Regions from separate parts of the Clostridium ljungdahlii DSM 13528 genome, predicted to be linked through region 2. Evidence: riboswitches for the same ligand, from Rfam matches in the RefSeq annotation. Region 2 holds a riboswitch; each other region holds the start of a gene.
The links. A riboswitch is a leader RNA that binds a small molecule or an ion and turns the genes downstream of it on or off. The one in region 2 is predicted to bind cobalamin.
Positions count from the first base shown of each region.

Region 1: linked by a shared signal. The riboswitch ahead of CLJU_RS02855 (ABC transporter substrate-binding protein) and the one ahead of CLJU_RS11050 (DUF3467 domain-containing protein) in region 2 are both predicted to bind cobalamin.
Region 3: linked by a shared signal. The riboswitch ahead of hemA (glutamyl-tRNA reductase) and the one ahead of CLJU_RS11050 (DUF3467 domain-containing protein) in region 2 are both predicted to bind cobalamin.

Region 1 covers NC_014328.1:634,510-640,714, reverse strand. Annotated here, with positions in the region: gene CLJU_RS02875 (Ig-like domain-containing protein) at 1-937, opposite strand, end outside; gene ytaF (sporulation membrane protein YtaF) at 1,196-1,819, shown strand; gene CLJU_RS02865 (heme ABC transporter ATP-binding protein) at 1,808-2,638, opposite strand; gene CLJU_RS02860 (FecCD family ABC transporter permease) at 2,638-3,687, opposite strand; gene CLJU_RS02855 (ABC transporter substrate-binding protein) at 3,713-4,663, opposite strand; cobalamin riboswitch at 4,768-4,946, opposite strand; gene CLJU_RS02850 (YARHG domain-containing protein) at 5,040-5,822, opposite strand; gene CLJU_RS02845 (GAP1-N2 domain-containing protein) at 5,836-6,205, opposite strand, start outside.
Region 2 covers NC_014328.1:2,461,246-2,467,450, reverse strand. Annotated here, with positions in the region: gene CLJU_RS11065 (ABC transporter ATP-binding protein) at 1-212, shown strand, start outside; gene CLJU_RS11060 (GNAT family N-acetyltransferase) at 282-734, shown strand; gene CLJU_RS11055 (hypothetical protein) at 915-1,541, shown strand; cobalamin riboswitch at 1,889-2,073, shown strand; gene CLJU_RS11050 (DUF3467 domain-containing protein) at 2,431-2,688, shown strand; cobalamin riboswitch at 2,869-3,054, shown strand; gene CLJU_RS11045 (hypothetical protein) at 3,382-4,194, shown strand; gene CLJU_RS21335 (Ig-like domain-containing protein) at 4,308-6,205, shown strand, end outside.
Region 3 covers NC_014328.1:473,121-479,325, forward strand. Annotated here, with positions in the region: gene CLJU_RS02185 (glycosyltransferase family 39 protein) at 1-1,872, shown strand, start outside; cobalamin riboswitch at 2,456-2,634, shown strand; gene hemA (glutamyl-tRNA reductase) at 2,793-3,989, shown strand; gene hemL (glutamate-1-semialdehyde 2,1-aminomutase) at 4,018-5,292, shown strand; gene CLJU_RS02200 (lipid II flippase Amj family protein) at 5,585-6,205, opposite strand, start outside.

The sequences.
Region 1 (6,205 bases), 1.8 Mb from region 2:
GACTGGAACCTTCGTTGTATTTAATACACACATTGTTTATCCCCATAGATTTTAATTTTGCTATTAAATTATCTATGCCTCCATAAGCATCCACTTGATTTTGAAGTTCCCATATCCACATGGAAGTAGAAGCTATACTATCCACATCTTTAGTGGAAGGGTTTATAGTTAAGGACAAATCAACTTCCTTACTATATCCTTTTACCTGTCCTTGATAAACATACTTTCCTGGTGAAGCTAAAGTATTTACTTTCTCATTCCATTCAACTCCTACCTGCACTTTTCCTCCATCAGACATAACTGCTGTTACCTCATCAGGCAGCTTATAACTATCACCTTGGTTTATTGACACACTGATATCATCTATATTCTCTATTTTTGCCCCAGTTTTAAAATTCATGGTAAGAGCAGTTTTTAAAACTTTATTATATCTACCCATTAGGTTATTATCAATTTTCAATATATAATAACTTTCAGGATCATAAGCTGAAACTGTAGATACAGTCATATAGCTATCGTAATTACTTAAAGATATATTTATCGGCACTTCTGCATTAGTTTTTTTGTTTATAATTTTTACATTTTCTTTAGCTGAAGACAAATCTATAGGTTGGTTAAAGTGAATTATCCAGCTTTTATCCACAGGAACGTTGTCCACATTATCTGCATTTGCTGGCAAGAGATTACCACTGCTTTCACTTACTGAAGAACTAGAATTACTTTCCGATATGTATTTAGATTCCTCTTGTGATGCTAAAATTTTGGATGTGTCTTGTAATGTTTGGGACTTTGAATTGTCTTGAGTTGATACTACTTGAGTCTGGGGTTTGGTTGTATTAGTAGAAACATCACTCGCTAATACAATATTACACGGATTTAGCTGATACATTACAACAATTGATGCAAACATTAAAAGATTCTTTAAATTTTTAATCAATTTTTTCTCTCCCTTCATATAAGCTAAAAAATATTTTCTATTTTTTGCAAATTTCTATTGACTTTTAATATACCAGTATATTACCATATTATCTCCCCAAAATCAACAATAGGTGGGCGATGTACATTATTCCATCTGTTCCATATTATCTTTACAAATACATAATTAGATACATCTTCAAAGCAAAAGTAAATAGTGGTAGCATTGTATCTTATTATGAATATACTATAGAAGTAACCATACTATAGGAGGAACATAATGCACTTATTGCCTTCATTTTTATTTGCCTTATCCGCAAATATAGACAGTTTCACTGTAGGAATATCCTATGGTATTAAAAAAATGAAAATTAGTCCATTAAGTACTATTCTAATAGCTTTAATTGCTACTGCAGGAACATTTCTATCTATGGTTCTAGGTAAATTTCTAATTAAGTTTATGTCTGAAAATATAGCCAATATCATTGGAAGCGGTTTTTTGATATTAATGGGCATATGGTTTATAATTGACGCTGTTATAAAAAATCACTGTAATGAAAATAAAAAACTGTGTAATGCTGAAAATAATCTTTTACCCTATAAAAATCTTTTGGACAATCCAGAAATAGCCGACGCTGATAATTCAGGCTATATAGATGTTAAAGAATCTATATTTCTAGCCTTCGCTCTCACAATAAATAATGTTGGAGTAGGTATAGGCGCAAGTATAACTGGTATCAATATATTACTTGCCACTATATTTACCTTCATTCTCAGTACAACAGGCCTAGTTGCAGGATGTGTTATAGGCAGCAGCTGTTTGTCTAAATTTTTCGGTAAATATGCTCCTTTTGTATCTGGCATTAGTATTATAATTTTAGGTATCTATGAACTAATCATCTAAATTTCCGTTTTTCATATTGGGGCAGTCCCTTTCCTGTCCTATAGGTATTATATATGGCTTGCCGGTAACTGGATTTTTTATTATGCATACATTTATTTTATACACCTTTTTTATGTTTTTTTCTGTGAGTACTTCCCGAGGAGTTCCCTGCATTACAACTCTTCCACTATTTACAAGTATCACATGGTCACTGTACTGTGCTGCAAAATTTAAATCGTGAAGTACCATTATAACTGTTATCTTTTTGCTAAGTGATTTAACATTATCCAAAATTTCAATCTGATGGTATATGTCAAGATTAGATATGGGTTCATCCAGTAGTATTATATCCGTATCTTGGGTAAGTGCCCGTGCTATAAGAACTCTTTGTTTTTCACCACCGCTTAACTGATTTATAAATTTGTCACGGAATCTCCAGGTATTAGTAACCTCCATAGCCTGTTTAGCAATATTATAATCACTTTCTGATTCACTTTGAAGTTTCGAAAAATAAGGCGCCCTTCCCATCAAAACTATATCCTGTACGGAAAAATCCATATCCAAGTTGCTATTTTGGGGAACTACCGCAAGTTTTCTTGCCAGTGCCTTACTTTTTAAATCCAGTATATCCTTATCTTTTATAAAAACTGTGCTCTTATAAGGCTTCAAGGTTTTAGCAATATTTTTTAGTAAAGTAGTTTTACCAGAACCATTAGGCCCTATAATCGAATAAAATTTATTTTTTTTAAAATCTATGTTTATATCATGAAGTATATTAACTTCATCAAAACTGTAATTTAAATTTTTAACTTCAATTGCACACAAATTTGAATTATTCATTATATCACTCTCTTTTTAGATTTTATTAAAAGATAAATAAAGTATGGAGATCCAAATAAAGCAGTTACAGCACCCACAGGTATTTCAGAAGGAGCAGCTACAGTTCTTGCCACTGTATCGCAAATAATCATAAACACAGCTCCAATTATCAATGAGAAAGGCAATAGCACCCTATGGTCAGGTCCAAATACCATACGTACTGCATGGGGAATTATTAGTCCTACAAACCCTATTACACCACTTATAGACACACAAGCTGCAACAATTATCGAGGAAACAGCAAGTACTATTTTTTTTACATTTTCAACTTCTATGCCTAAACTTTTAGCAGTATCATCCCCTGTAAGCATTATATTTAGATCTCTTGAAAATAAAAGTATTATAATTACACCCAAGAATATGAAAGGCATCAGCATCAATATTTGATTATAGGTTGCTGCAGAAACACTTCCCATTGTCCAAAAAACAATTTTTTCAACCTGCTGCCTGTTGAATACCATTATTATAGATATTATTGAAGATAGAAGAAAGCTCACAGAAACACCTGCCAGAAGCAGTGTAGTTGGTGGTATCTTGTTTTTTACCCTGGCTATGTTATAAACCAAAACAGTAGTTGCAATAGATCCTACAAAAGCCATCATAGTAATAGCTGTAGATCCTAAAAGCAAAGTATCCAGCTGCAACATAAATCCAATTGCAGCTCCAAGAGCAGCTCCTGAAGATACTCCAAGTACGTAAGGATCTGCCATTGGATTTTTAAATATTGCCTGAAAGGATGCACCTACTACTGATAATCCCATTCCAACTAATGCTGAAGTTATTATCCTTGGTAAACGTATCTGTAATATTATGAGCATGTGATTTTGTGACATACTTGCTGTAGAAACTAAACCTCCCACAATAGGTATTTTACTTAGTATCACATATAGTGTTTCCTTGAAGGATATATCTGCAGAACCCAGCATAGCTGATATTACTGCCGAAAAAAATAATATTACTATGCAAATGCAAAAAAACAACTTAAAATGTTTTTTTCGGGAAAATTTCATAAGCATATTCCTCTCTTATATATACTTAAAATGCTTCAGGATGAATTATCTTTGCCAGAGCTTCTAACCCATCTGCAAGTCTAGGTCCCTGTCTGCTTATAATATCTTCATCAATTTCGAAAAGTTTATTTTTCTTTACAGCATCCAAATCTTTATAACCCTTTGTAGACTTAATGCCATTTTTGCTATTAAATTTATTGGAACATATAAGTATATCAGGATTTTTTTCAACAAGTTTTTCGAGACTGTAATTCCAACCTGTAACATCAGAAGCAGCATTTTTGCCTCCTGCCATTTCAATCATCTTGCCTACAAAAGTGTCTTTTCCCGCAGTAAAATCGCCGCTTGTACCATAGCTTACTACATAATATACTGTAGGGGTGCTCTTTCCTCTTACCTTTTCCTGTACAACTTTAACTTTTTCTTTCATATTTGAAACTATACTATATGCCTTTTTATTAGCATTCACTATTTTTCCTATATTTTCTATATTATTATAAGTATTTTCAAAGCTTTCATTTTTTGAAATAGTTAAAACCTTTATATTAAGCTGCTGCAGCTTTTTTAAAATGTCCGGTTTAGTTAAATTAGACGCTATTACAACATCAGGTTTAAGTTCAACAATTTTTTCAACACTTGGGTCAGTTATAGTACCCACAGCTGGTATTTTAGAAGCTTGTGTAGGATACGTGCAAAAATCAGTTCTACCTACCAAAATATTTTGTTTGTTTAATGCATAAATTGTTTCTGTAACATTAGGTGATAAGGATACCACCTTTTTAGGCTCACTTTGAATTGTAATTTCCGTATTAGTTGAATCTTTTAATTTTAAAGGATAAGCGGTATTTTTAGTAGATTCACTTTTGCTGCTGCTGTCTGTAGTAGAATTGCTTGTATTAGATGCTCCACATCCCGCCAAAAATACCGTAATCGTAATCATAATTAGTAAAACAAATTTTTTGCTACTCTTAAACATCAATACTTCCCCCATTCATATAATAATGTAAATAAAAAAACCATTATCATACAGACAATAGTTTTCAAGTAAATTAAAATTTACTTCAAAGCCTATCCGCGTAAGCTATCCGTAAATTTTAGGCAGGTCTCCTGGCTCTGATTCATTGTATATTTATACCTTCCCTGTTTCCAAGTGGCAATTCCATAAATATACTCCTCATTACAGTGGCGGGACCGCATAAGCTCTTCACTTATTTCCCTTTTAAACTTAAAAATCAAGTACCTAAAATTCAATATTAAATTATAGAATAAGTATATCATTTCTCCTATTTTATATCAAATTCTACTTTTTATACCCTATGCATTTTCAAAGAAATAGCAGCCAATGTGCTAGCCTATTTTTTATAATAATCTGCATCATATCCAGGTGATACATATTTTCCACGGCCTTCTGCTATCAATATCACCTTTACATTATGTCTCTCAAGCGCGGAAAGTTCCTTGCCATCATTAGTATAATTGGGATTAGGCTTATACCAGGACTTACTTGCAAAATAACTCTTATATGGTTCTGTAGGAAATGTGTAGCCATGCCTTGCAAATATTTCATTTCTAGCAAGTGCCAGCTGCTTTTTACTCATACCTTTCAGGTCATTACTAGTAAGTGCCCTTGTATTGCTGTAAGGTATCACGTATTCTCCTGAATTATTATCTGAATCATTTTCATCATTGTTATTCAAATCAGAAGAAACGTTTTGCTTGGATTCCACATTTGAAACATTTTTGCCGGGACCTTTATTTATAAGTGAGGATATCATCTTAAAGGCAACAACAAATACAATTATAGTTAAAATAGTTATACCTATCATTTTGAAATTAAATGGCCGCTTATCTTTAAGTTGAGTGTCATCTATCTCTCTGGTAAATTCATCTTTATCTTTTCTATCTGTCTTTTTTGTTTCATGAGATGAACTAAAATCAAAAGTATCGCTGTTCTTTAAGCTATCCTCATGCTTTTTATCTTCTTTTTTATAGTCATTATTTTCTTTTCCATAATACTTTGTATCATCATTTTTATCCTCTTCTCTTTCACGTTCCTTTTCCTGTTTTGCACCGCAGTATACACAAAACTTATCATTTTCATCCAGCTCTGTACCACATTCTCTACATTTAGGCATCTACTTGTCACCTCTAATCTTTATTTAAAAATAACTTCTTTAAAAAATACACTAGATTATGTTTATGTTCAACTTGTTCATTTTCCTCCATACACATAGTACTTTCTTTAACTTCTTCATTTTTAGAAGATGGGCATAAAATATTATCATACATATCAATGGTAAATTTTTCTCTAGAGCAAACATTATCTGCCTGAATAAAGAATTCATTTAAAGCCTGCTCATTTTCTATATTATTCATAACAAAGTCTATAAAAATATGATGTCTTTCATCAATTCCTTCAAGATAGAAATTATTATCTGCTATATCAAAAACATATCCTGCTTTTACATCTTGAGTAAGCCTTTTTATGCTTCCTTCAAGTAGAAATTCAATATTTATA
Region 2 (6,205 bases):
CAGGGGGACAGGCTCAGGTTATAGCTTTTATAAGAGCAATGCTTTCCAATAAGGATGTAATTATCCTAGATGAACCTATATCTAATGTTGATGCCGAAACAAGAGAAATAATGTTGAGAATTTTGAAAAGTAGAAAAACTAGTTCAATATTAATAATAATTTCTCATATTACTAAAGGAATAGATTTTATAGATAAAATTATTGAAATATAAAAATTAAACTTTATATTCTTTATAAATTTTATTGACTGTGAGTGTTTAAGTTAGGTGGTTATAAAAAGTATGGCAATTGAAGAGATTAATAATAAATATGCAATTCAACTTATAGAAATATTAAATACTGATAATGTATTACAAGAAAAATTAGGTTCCAGAAAGTGTATAATATCAAAGGATGAATTTATCAAACATAATAATGAATGGTCTGAAAACACAAACTCAGAAATATTTGCTATCGTTTTGAATAATAATGCAATTGGTATGATATCGTTAAGTTATCAGAGTGTAGAAGAGAAAAAAGCAAAAATTGGTTATTGGATTGGGAGTAGGTACTGGGGAAAAGGATATGCAAGCAAAGCTTTTTCGCAAATATTAGAATATGCTAAAAGGAAAGAAATAAAATATTTAAGTGCTAAAATTGTAAAAGATAATCTGGCTTCTAGAAAAATTTGGGCAAAGTATGGAGCAAAAATGGAATTAATAAGAGATAAGATGTACGTGTCTATAGTATTATAGAAATTTATACTATTGTTGGTTATAATTTGTATGACAAAGCAGCGGGAAATATAATAAGCAATTATAAAGTCAGAAAAATAGGACTTTTATATTTTACTGAAAATTATGGAGAATGATAACTATTTTTAAAATATATATTAAATATGAAATTATATGTTACTCAAAGGAGACAAAAAAGTTGTGAATTTAGGAAAAGAATTTTTATGCAAAAGAGAGTTATATTTGAAGGACAAGGGTTATAAGATACTTCCTAACCAAATAAAATTCCATAAGAATAATATTGTATTTTATCATTATACCCACAGTAAATTTCTTCATATGATATTTTCTAAAAATAGTGGATTATATGCTCGAAGGCAAGTAAGTTGTCCTAATATACCTGAAGAATTTAATGACTGTTATTTAATTGAGGGATTTCTTGATCCATTGCCTAAATGGTTAACAGAGGATTATTATTTTGGAAATTTAGGATTTGAAATGGTACGGCGGTATATTGGGAATGTTTTGTTAAGAGTAGAATTGCCAATGAATTTTAGTGGCTTATATATAGCAGATTATGCCCATATTCTTGATTGTAAACATACTAATCTTCGAGGAACAAGTCCTTTAGATTTAGGATATGATATATCCAATGGACATGAAGCAACGCAAGCATATGTTAATTCCTATATACCTGTAAAAAAATATGAGGGGAAGCATATGGCACCAGTAATACAAATAATTCGTAAGGAAAAAGGAATTGCTGTACCAAATAAATACTTGTCAGTTTGTAAGTTACAGCCGATATTAAGCGAGATTGATTTATAGAAGTTAATCCGTAAGGTGGTTTTCTAAAAATCTTGATAAACTATATGGTGTAAATATAGAAAATCCTAAAATACATATAGATAAACTAGAGAAGGGCACTCCTAGAGTTTAAACTGCCATACCTGCTATTGTGAGTCTTTCCAGGCTTGAAACATTCGTTCCACACGGCCCTTGACTTTTGGAACGCTGTTGGTTTTAATCTCAATGCCTATGCATATTTAGAATATAATCAACTTTGGTATACTAAGACATTATCATCTTTCGTTCAGAAATATCTTTATATTAATGAAAATAATGTTGACTTTTCAAAATTTTTGCTCTAAACTTAACATAAAGGTAATAAAAATTTAATATTTTTACTATTAGGTGCTGTCAAATTGATAGTTAAAAGGGAAAGTGTAAAAAACACTGCAGCCCACCGTTACTGTATGGAGGATGAAACCCTAGTTATGTCACTGGATTTTTATATCTGGGAAGACAGGGAAGTAAGATGAATCTGAGCCAGGAAACCTGCCTGATATGTGGGTGATTCTTTCGGAGGGGAAGATAATGCTATGTTTATTCAAAAAGTAAACGGTTATATTAACATAAGAGAACAGAGATGTTTTTAGTTATTAACCATTATTGTAAGTTATGTTATATATAGAGACCTTCGAAGGGAGAGGGTCTCTTTTTATTTTTGTAGGAATTTATCTGATTACAAGAACTCTGTTTATGGACAATCAAGTAAGTCATCAGATTTGTTCTTATTTTAGAATAACCCCTTCGTCATCAATGAAAGAACTAAATGTAGGGGATTAGACAGGCGAGTACAAAAGGAAGGTGATTAGATAGGGCGAAGTGTAAAAATAAGTTGAGTAAAAAAATATGAAAGGTAAGGGTGAATTCTATGGATGAAAATGTAAAATTAGAAGAAGAAAAGGAATTATATTCAAATAGATTAGAGCTTTCTGGAAGTGTATATGATTTTCAGTTAGATTTTATGAAGGTGTATAAAAAAGATGTAAAAGATAGTGTGAAGATATTTATGAGCCCGCAGCAGGCAAAAAGTGTTTGTATGATGCTTACGAAATCAGTAGAAAAGTATGAGGATACTTTTGGAGAAATTAATATAAATCCCAAAACTAACGCTGAGTTAAATAAGTAATAGACATTTTAACAGTATTTAGGACAAACTTTAGCATTAAAATTTATCTGATGTCAAGAACTCTGTTTATAGAAAATTGTGTTGTATTATTGAAATTTACAATAATTTAATAAAGTTTTTATAAATTATTGACAAATAAGTGGAGTTGGTGTATTGTAAAGGTAATGACAATTGTAAAATAAATGATAATTTTGAATAGGTTTCTTTTTTAGGAATTAATAGGGAAAGTGGTGAAAAACCACTGCAGCCCCCGCTGCTGTAAGGAAGATGAAATTCACAAAATGCCACTGAAGATATAATCTTTGGGAAGGTGTGAAAAGTAAGATGATGCCAAGCCAGTAGACCTGCCTGTTACAAACATATATGGTTCTTTCGGTGGGAAAGGTAAGTATTCAATGCCAGTAACATCTGTTTACATTAAATATTTATAAATTCATGTCGTATACTGGAGACCTTCGAAAGAAAGAGGGTCTCTTTTTATCTTTTATTTACACAAATATATATTTATTTACGTTAATCTAATCTCACCTGAATTACCACCTGGTTTATTTTTCATAAAGGTTAAAAATATGATTGTCATTATATTTAACTTTCCAGGAGGTGATTGATATAAAAGTGTAAAAGTTTTATCATTGTCTTTTAAATTTGGACAAGCAACAATTAAAAAATTAAAAATTTGGAGGAGTGTATAAAATGATTAGAAGATTAAAAAACAAATTATTTGCGACACTATGCATAACAACATTAACTTTGGGAGCTGTAGCTGCGCCGTCTGCTTTTAATAGTGTAAAAGCTGATGCTGCTCCAACAAAAACTGTCTATGTGGATGTTGAGAAAAATGTTTTAGGACAAGCACCTATTTTACAGCCAAAAGCAGTTACACTCAGTGATACGAATACCATTGCTGATGCTACAAAACAGGCTGTAGGTGATGGAAATGTAAACATAGTTTCGAGCAAATATGGCAAGTATGTAACAGGTTTTAAAGATACTACAGATAATCAAGCTGCATTTGAAGATTATTCATTTACGAGCAAGCTTAAAAATTTAACTAAAGGTATTGTCTTCAGAACAGATATACCAAAGCAGCCTATTGTTACCGATGCAAATTATTTAAGTGAAAAAGAATGTGATGGAATTTCAGGCTGGATGTTTACAGTTAATAATGTAGATCATGTTAACTCAACTTATTATGATGGAAGTACAACATTAGATAATGTACCGGATGGTGCTACAATACGTTGGGAATTTTCAGCAGCAGCAGGATGTGATTTAGGATTAGCAGGATATTTACCAGATGGAACAATTTCTGACAAAGGAACTTACAATTGGAGTTATACACAAACTCCTGCATTCTTTAGTGGAAGAGCAGATAAAACAGATCTTATAGCAAAAATGGCAAATCATGCGAATAAAACAGATACAGCTTATACTAATGCATTAACTCAATTGGAGACATTACAAGCTACACAAGGCGCTGTTAATACTGCAGCTGGTGCTTTATAAAAGCGGATTTTCCCTATTGATTAAGTAAATGTTTTAGATTGATACCGGGCTAAGATGTATTTTTAACCCGGTATTTCTTATATAGTTTTATAAAAATTAGAGAGGAGAACAAAGTGAAAAAATTATGGAAAAAGATTAGCCTTGTTATGATGCTTATGTTTACTTTAATGACATTTGCACCTTATACTGCTAGAGCAGGTGCATCACCAACGGCGTCAACGCCATCTTTAAACCAGGGCTCAGATGGAAATTACACTGTAAGTTCAGTAGATGACCTAAACAAACTCAGGGGAGATATCGATAAGGGCATAGACTATTTAGGCAAAAAAGTTGTTTTGACACAGGATATTGATATAAGTAAATCAAATGTTCCTTTAAAATCTCTTACCTCTCACAATAAAAGTTTTGATGGTACTTTTGATGGAAAGTTTCATACTATAAGTGGTTATACGGATGCAGCTTCAGGCTTGTTTGGAATTGTATGGAAAGATGGAATTGTGGAGAATGTTAAAGTTGATGCTAATGTAGACATAAAAGATAGAAGTAAAATAATTTTAGATGACAACGATGATGTATTTTATGGAGTAATTGCAAATGAATGTTGTGGTACAATTACCCACTGCTGCAGCACAGGAAGTATTGAAGTTGATGCTGGCAGATTTTCAACTTTAGCAGGAATAGTTGGTAATAGTGCATGTTCTGATGATAACTGGAATCTAATAAATGGATATACAGATAACTGCTGTAGTAATGTTACTTTTGATACTAAGTCTTCATTTTTACCAAATATTGCAGGAATTTGTGTTACACCTGGCTCAGAAATCAAAAATTGCTATTTTTATGGTAAATTCCTGGAAAATGAAAAAAAAGTATCTCGTCAACCAATCGATACAAGTAGCGAAACTGATGTAACTACCTGTGCATATGATAGTGATATACTGGGATTTTCAAGTACTTCTTTTATGGGAAAACCTGTGGGATATACCACTGCACAAATGAAAGATAAAGACAGCTACACCAAGCTTGGATTTGATTTTGATAAGACCTGGAAGATAGATTCTTCTGTAAATGATGGCTATCCATATCTAAATCCGGATAGTTCAACTAAGATAGCAGCAAAGGTAGTAGTAGATGTGCAGGCAACAGCTAAAGACAGAATCTTTGTACCTGGAACTGAACCTTTTAAGACTACAGATGACTGCCTTAAAGCAGAAGCAACTTTTAAAGTGATTCCAGAATCTGATAAAGATAAAGATTTAATAAGCAAGTATAATGTTAGTGCTACTTGTGATGGAGGTGTATTTTTTAATGCACCAACTATAGGAAATGTACCCCTAACAATTGATTCAAGCAAGATTAAGATAAACTATGATCAAAATGAAGATTACCAGTTTCTACTTGGTAAAGTACTTCCCTCAACTGCAAAACTTCTTGACAATAGTGCGGCAGCACCTACACAGGATGAAGAAAAGCAGCAGGTTGAAGATGCAAAGGAAGTAGAAAATATAATTTACAGCAAATTTGGTGTTGGACAGGAAAAAGCTGTGCCTGTATTTCAGTGGGAGGGAGATAAAGCTGATGCTCCTGGAAAGGAAGGTACTATTTTACTAAATGATGATGATTGGGATGTATTTTCATCAGCCCGATCTGGATACACAGGTATAAGAAGTGGTTACTATGACGATTGGTTTAAGGGCATACAGGATGAACTCCAGAGGATGAAAAATGCAAAAATTGGAGATCAAGATGTAAAAATGACAGAATGGGAAAAACTGGTTCTGGCAATTACATCTATAGGATATGACCCCAGGGATATAAAAGCTTATAATTTAATAGATATAATTTCAAATAAAAATTATTTAAATTCATCAGTTCAGATGTTTGCAGGAACATATGCAGATTATGCATTAACTTCTTATAATTATATTGATCATGTGCTAAATGATGGAAATCATATTGACAGAAATTATATGGAAGAGAGTACACATGATGGTGCTAAGAATGTTTACAA
Region 3 (6,205 bases), 2.0 Mb from region 2:
GGAGAGATAGCAGGACTTATATCAGCTCTATGTCTTTCAATAACGCCAGTTTTTGTAGCAACCAGCAGGAATAATACTATAGACAATCTATTAATTGTGACATTACTTTTTGCCTGCTTATTTTTATCCAAAGCTGCTGAAAAAGGCAAGCTTAAATATTTAATAATAAGTTTGGTTCTTGTAGGATTAGGGTTTAATATAAAAATGCTTCAGGCATATATGATAGCTCCTGCTCTATATATAACTTATTTGATTTCTTCAGCTGTACCTGTAAAACAGAGGATAAAACATTTGATTATAAGTACACTTATTCTTGGAGTAATATCTTTATCGTGGGCAGTAGCAGTGGACTTGGTTCCATCGCAAAACAGACCTTTTGTAGGGAGTAGTACAAATAACACCGTTACTGAACTTATATTTGGACATAATGGATTGGAAAGGCTCAGCAGTACTAATGGTGGTATAGGTGGAGCACCATCAGGAAAGGTAGGAAATTTTCAATTTAAAGAATTTAGAAGTAATTTTAGCAAAAATCAGGCAAATTTACAAAGTGGAAACAATAATGCTCCTAGTGCAATGACACCTCCACAAAATTCAAAAAATTCTGTTCAAAGTCCACAAGGAGGCCCAGGAGGTCAGAATACACAAGGTAATTTCAAAAATCAAGGTGGAGGACCTGGTGGTGGCGGACCTGGTGGACCAAATGGACTTTCAGGAAGCTTTGGAGGACAGACAACGGCAGGTATTACTAGATTATTTTCTAAAAATGTTTTGTCAGACCAGATAGTTTGGTTTTTACCTCTAGCTATATTTGGACTTGCTGCATCTGTAATAGTAGAAAAACTTAAGTTCCCATTTGATAATAAGAAAAAATTGGGGTTAACATTATGGACATTATGGTTGGTACCTGAATTCATATATTTCAGCTACACAAAGGGATTGTTCCATCCATATTATTTAAGTATGCTGGCCCCTCCAATTGCAGCCTTATGTGGAATAGGACTTACTTCCATGTGGAAGCTATATAAGGAAGGCGGCATAAAATCATGGATAATGCCTGCAGCATTTATTGTAGAAGGATTGGTACATCTTTTAATGTTATCCTATTTTATTACTACTATATCCACTACTATAAAATCTATAATTATAGCAGCTATAATATTGTGTTTTGCATCTGCCGCACTGCTTATAATATATAGAATAGTCAAGAGAGGAAATTTGGATCAGGGCAATAATGGAAGCTTTGCCGAGATATTTACAACACTTGCCCTTGTAGGAATTTTGGTAACACCTGCTGTCGGTTCTGCTGCTGCTATAACTCACAGCTTAAGTTCTTTGCCTGCTGCAGGATTAGAGCTCCTGTCAAGCGGTGAATCAGGGAATTTCATGATGATGGGCGGACAAAATAGTAGTAGGAATTCAAAGCTTATAAAATTCCTTGAAAGTCATACTTCAAATGAAAAATATGCTCTTGTAGTTTCAGGTTCTGCTTCTGCTGAAGATATTATAATTGAAAGCGGCAAAAGCGTAATGGCTCTTGGAGGTTTCTCAGGATCTGACAAGATACTGTCCTTAAGCGAATTTAAACAAATGGTTAAAAAAGGTGAGGTAAGATATGTACTTACAGGAGGTATGGGAGGAAGAGATTCTCAGGATATAATGAATTGGATTCAGAGAAATGGAAAAGCTGTTTCAACTGCTGAATGGAAAGACACTACTAATTCTCAAGCTCAAAAAGGTCAAAGTTCTACTAATAATACTGATAATAGTAAAATGGATAGTAACTCAAAAAGAAACAGCAACTTACGTTTTCAGCCAATGGGCGGCATGAACAATGAAACACTGTATGATTTAAAAGGCACTGTAAAATAGAGGTAGAGTTTCTAAACAAAAAATCAACGTATGCTCTGGATATTTTTTACAACCTTCAGCTCGTTAAATATTTTGATAAGTCTAAGTAAAAAATTCTAAAAAAGCTAAGAACTTTTGAAAACTCGTACCTCAGACAATTCAAAAGTTCTAAGTTTTTACGAATTTTTTTCTAAGACTTATATGCAAAATATTTAAAAGAGCCTCATTATTGTAAAAATATGCTTGCGTATAAGCTGATTTTTAAGTTATAAATCCACATTGAGGTATTCTAGCTTGAAATTTCAACTTATACTTGAAAATAATGCTGACAAAATTGAAATCGCACTTAAAAACTTTTTTTATAAGTCTTAGTGAGGTATTTTAGAAAATCTTAGAAGCTTATATATGTCTGAGGTACGAGTTTATATAAGCTTCTTTAGATTTTCAAAATACCGAACTTTAGACCTATAAAAAGTTTTTAGTATGATGAAATTTGTCAGCATATGAACCGGTATATGTCAACTTTCAATCTAGAAACTCTATAGTTGATTCTTTTTATGATAATGTTATAATTAAGGTGAAAATTAATGTTGTAAAATAAAATTTAACAAATAATAGTATAGGTTTAATTACATTTAATTAAAAGGGAATCAGGTGGAAATCCTGAACTATCTTGTAGCTGTATTAGGTGAATTTAAGTAAGACAAGCCACTTGTAAATAGGGAAGGCATACTTAAATGATGAAGCTTAAGTCAGAAGACCTGCCTATATAGTAGGCCATTAACTCTACAAGTGATAGGGGGCATTGTAATAAATAAAGTATTTATTACTTATGTTTTATGTGTGAAGACCTTTTAACACTTAGTTAAAGGGTTTTTTAGGTATATAGTGAAGTTATATTTTAATTATAATAATATAGTTGTAATATTGGAGTTGATAAAATGATACAACTTATAGGGGTAAAAAGTGAATGTGATATTGAAATAAGGCAGAAGTTCTCTATTGTATCGTCAAAATTAGAAGATAAATTAAAAAATGTTTATAAAATTACAGCAAACGTTTTAATTTTGAGTACTTGTAACAGAACAGAAATATATGTGGATTCTAATATACAAGGTGAAGAACTAATAAATGCTGTATTTGATGCTTTAGGTTGGAGCAGGGAACTTATTACATATACCTTTTATGCAAAAAGTGAAGATGCTATTAAGCATTTAATGGAAGTAAGTTGTGGTTTCCATTCTAAAATTTTGGGAGAAGATCAAATTTTAGGACAAATTAAGACTGCATATAATATGGCATTAAAAGCTAAGACTATAAAAGGACAGATTCAGAGGCTATTTCAGAATGCAATAACTTGTGGTAAGAAGTTTAAGAATGACTGTGAAATGTATAAAATACCTGTATCTGTACCATCAATAGCTGTTAAAGAAGCAGAAAAGAGCAAAGTAAAAAGGTATATGGTAATTGGGTTTGGTGAAATAGGAAGGCTTGTTCTCAAATATTTAGCTGGCTTGAATACCGAGATAGTATATATCGTAGTACGTGATTTGAACAAAGTTAAAGATTTATATGAAAATTGTAACTGGATTAAGTTCATAACTTTTAAAGAAAGAAAAGCTTATTATAGCAATGTGGATTGTATTATAAGTTGTACTTCTGCACCTCATACTATAATTTATAAAGAAGAACTTCCTAAAAAGAAATTTCTCATATTTGATCTTGCAGTACCTAAAGATATAGATGCAGGTGTATTAACTCTTCCAGATGTAAAAGTATATGATATAGATAATATAAGCAGTATTGATGAAAATAATAAGATTATGCGAAAAGAAAAAATGGAAAAGTACAGGTATATTATCCAAGAATATATAGATGAATTTATAAAATGGCAGTCTTTAGATGAACTTTCACCGGAAATACAGAAGATGAAAAGTTTTGGAAGTGAAATATGTGAAAAGAGGATAGAGACTTTTAAAAATAAGAGGTATACCAAAGATAATGAAGTACTCGTACAAACTATGATACAGAGTACAGCCAAAGTGTATATAAACAGGGCTATAGATGTGTTAAAAGAAGCAAAACTTCAAGGAAAAGAAGATGAATATTTAAAGCTTATAAATAAAATATTCTGTTAATGATGAAGAAATGGAGATGTAAAACTTAATGAGAAATGATGATATATTTAATGAATCCAAATTATACATGCCAGGAGGAGTAAATAGTCCTGTTAGAGCATTTAAAGATGTGCCTTTGAATCCACCTGTTATAAAAAGGGGAAAAGGAGCTTATATTTATGATGAGGATGGTAATAAATACATAGATTTTGTATGCTCATGGGGGCCTATGATTTTAGGACACTGTGATGATGATGTGGTAAAGGCTATAAAGGATACAAGTGAAAATGCTATATCTTTTGGTGCTACTACAGAGCTTGAATTGGAGCTTGCAAAATATGTATGTACCACTTTAGATAATGTAGAAATGCTTAGAATGGTAAATTCAGGAACAGAAGCAACTATGAGTGCGGTAAAGCTTGCTAGAGGGTGTACTGGAAGAAATAAAATAATAAAATTTGCAGGTTGCTATCATGGTCATTTTGATGATTTTTTAGTAGAAGCAGGTTCTGGAGTCATGACAGAAGGAATTCCAGGAAGCGCTGGGGTTCCTGAGGACAGTGTGAAAAATACTTTAATAGCTAAATATAATGATCTTTCTAATGTGGAGAAAATTTTTGAGAAGCATGGTAAAGACATTGCAGCGATTATAGTAGAACCAGTAGCAGGAAATATGGGCGTAATTCCTGGGGATGCCAATTTCTTAAAAGGGCTTCGAAGTATTTGTGATAAAAATGGAAGCTTGCTTATTTTTGATGAAGTAATGAGTGGATTTAGGGTAGCCTATAAAGGAGCCCAGAGCATTTATGGAATAAAACCGGATATAACTACTTTTGCAAAAATTATAGGTGGAGGTCTTCCTTGTGGTGCTTATGGTGGAAGAAAAGAAATAATGGAAAAACTTTCACCAATGGGACCTGTCTATCAGGCAGGAACAATGTCCGGAAATCCCCTTGTAATGGCTGCAGGAATTGCAACTTTAAAGAAGCTGCACGACAATCCTGATTACTATGAACATCTTGAAAAATTAGGTGCAAAATTGGAACAGGGTATAAAGGACATAGCAAAAAAGAAGGGCATAAATGTTGTAGTAAATAGGTGCGGAGCAATGTTTGCTATATTCTTTACTAAAGATTCAGAAGTTAGAAATTATGAAGATGCTAAAAAATGTGATACTGCTCTTTTTGCAAAGTATTTTCAGCATATGTTGAGCAAAGGCATTTATATTGCACCTTCTCAATTTGAAGCTATATTTTTAAATGTAAAGCATACTGAAGAAGATATTGATAAATTCTTAGAGGCATTCAGCACATTTGAAGCCTAGATAGGGTTTCTAAGCAAAAAATCAACTTATACTATGGATATTTTCTACAACCTTCAGCTCCTTAAATATTTTGATAAGTCTAACCAAAAAATTTTGAAAACCTAAGATCTTTTGAAAACTCGTACCTCAGACAATTCAAAAGGTCTAAGTTTTTCTGGAATTTTTTACTAAGACTTATATGCAAAATATTTAAATGTGTTTGCTTATTGTAAAATATTTCTACACATAAGTTTATTTTTAAGTGAGAAACTAAACTTTATAGTTTGGAAATTAAAACAAACTTTCACATGAACTAAATTAACTTTGCTATAAGGACTATTAGATGTGAAGCAGGCACTAATATTAATTGTGCTAATATACTTCCAATAATCAATCCACCAACAATAAAAATTATGCAGCGGTTAAATTCCAATTCTGTACGTTCTCCTCTTATCACATCATCTGTCATCATAGATAAATATGGATCAATAAATATAAACATGAATATTGTTGAAATACTGTTGATTACAGATGCTAAAGTGCTGCAAGTAGTTCTTAAACTAGGACTTAAGCATCCAGCATATAATGATGATAAAATACTTATACTTGATATAGAAAATGCAATAATATTTAGTAAAATTACCTTTTTAGGAGTTTTTCTAAAGTTCTTTAATTCAGATAAATTTTCTCTTTTAGGAATTGAAATACTATTTTTAAACTGCTCAATTCCTGATTTTGAAAATGCATGAATCATCAATCTAGGTAAAGACCTGTAAACACTAAATGATATAACCAATTTGTTAAACACTTTTATAAAAGTTGGCATTAAAATTGCACCGGCTATTGTGGCTAAAGTAATAGAAAAAACTATCCATCTAAAAATATACAGTAAGTTACTAGAATGACCTGTATTTATTCCATTTTCAATAGTTTT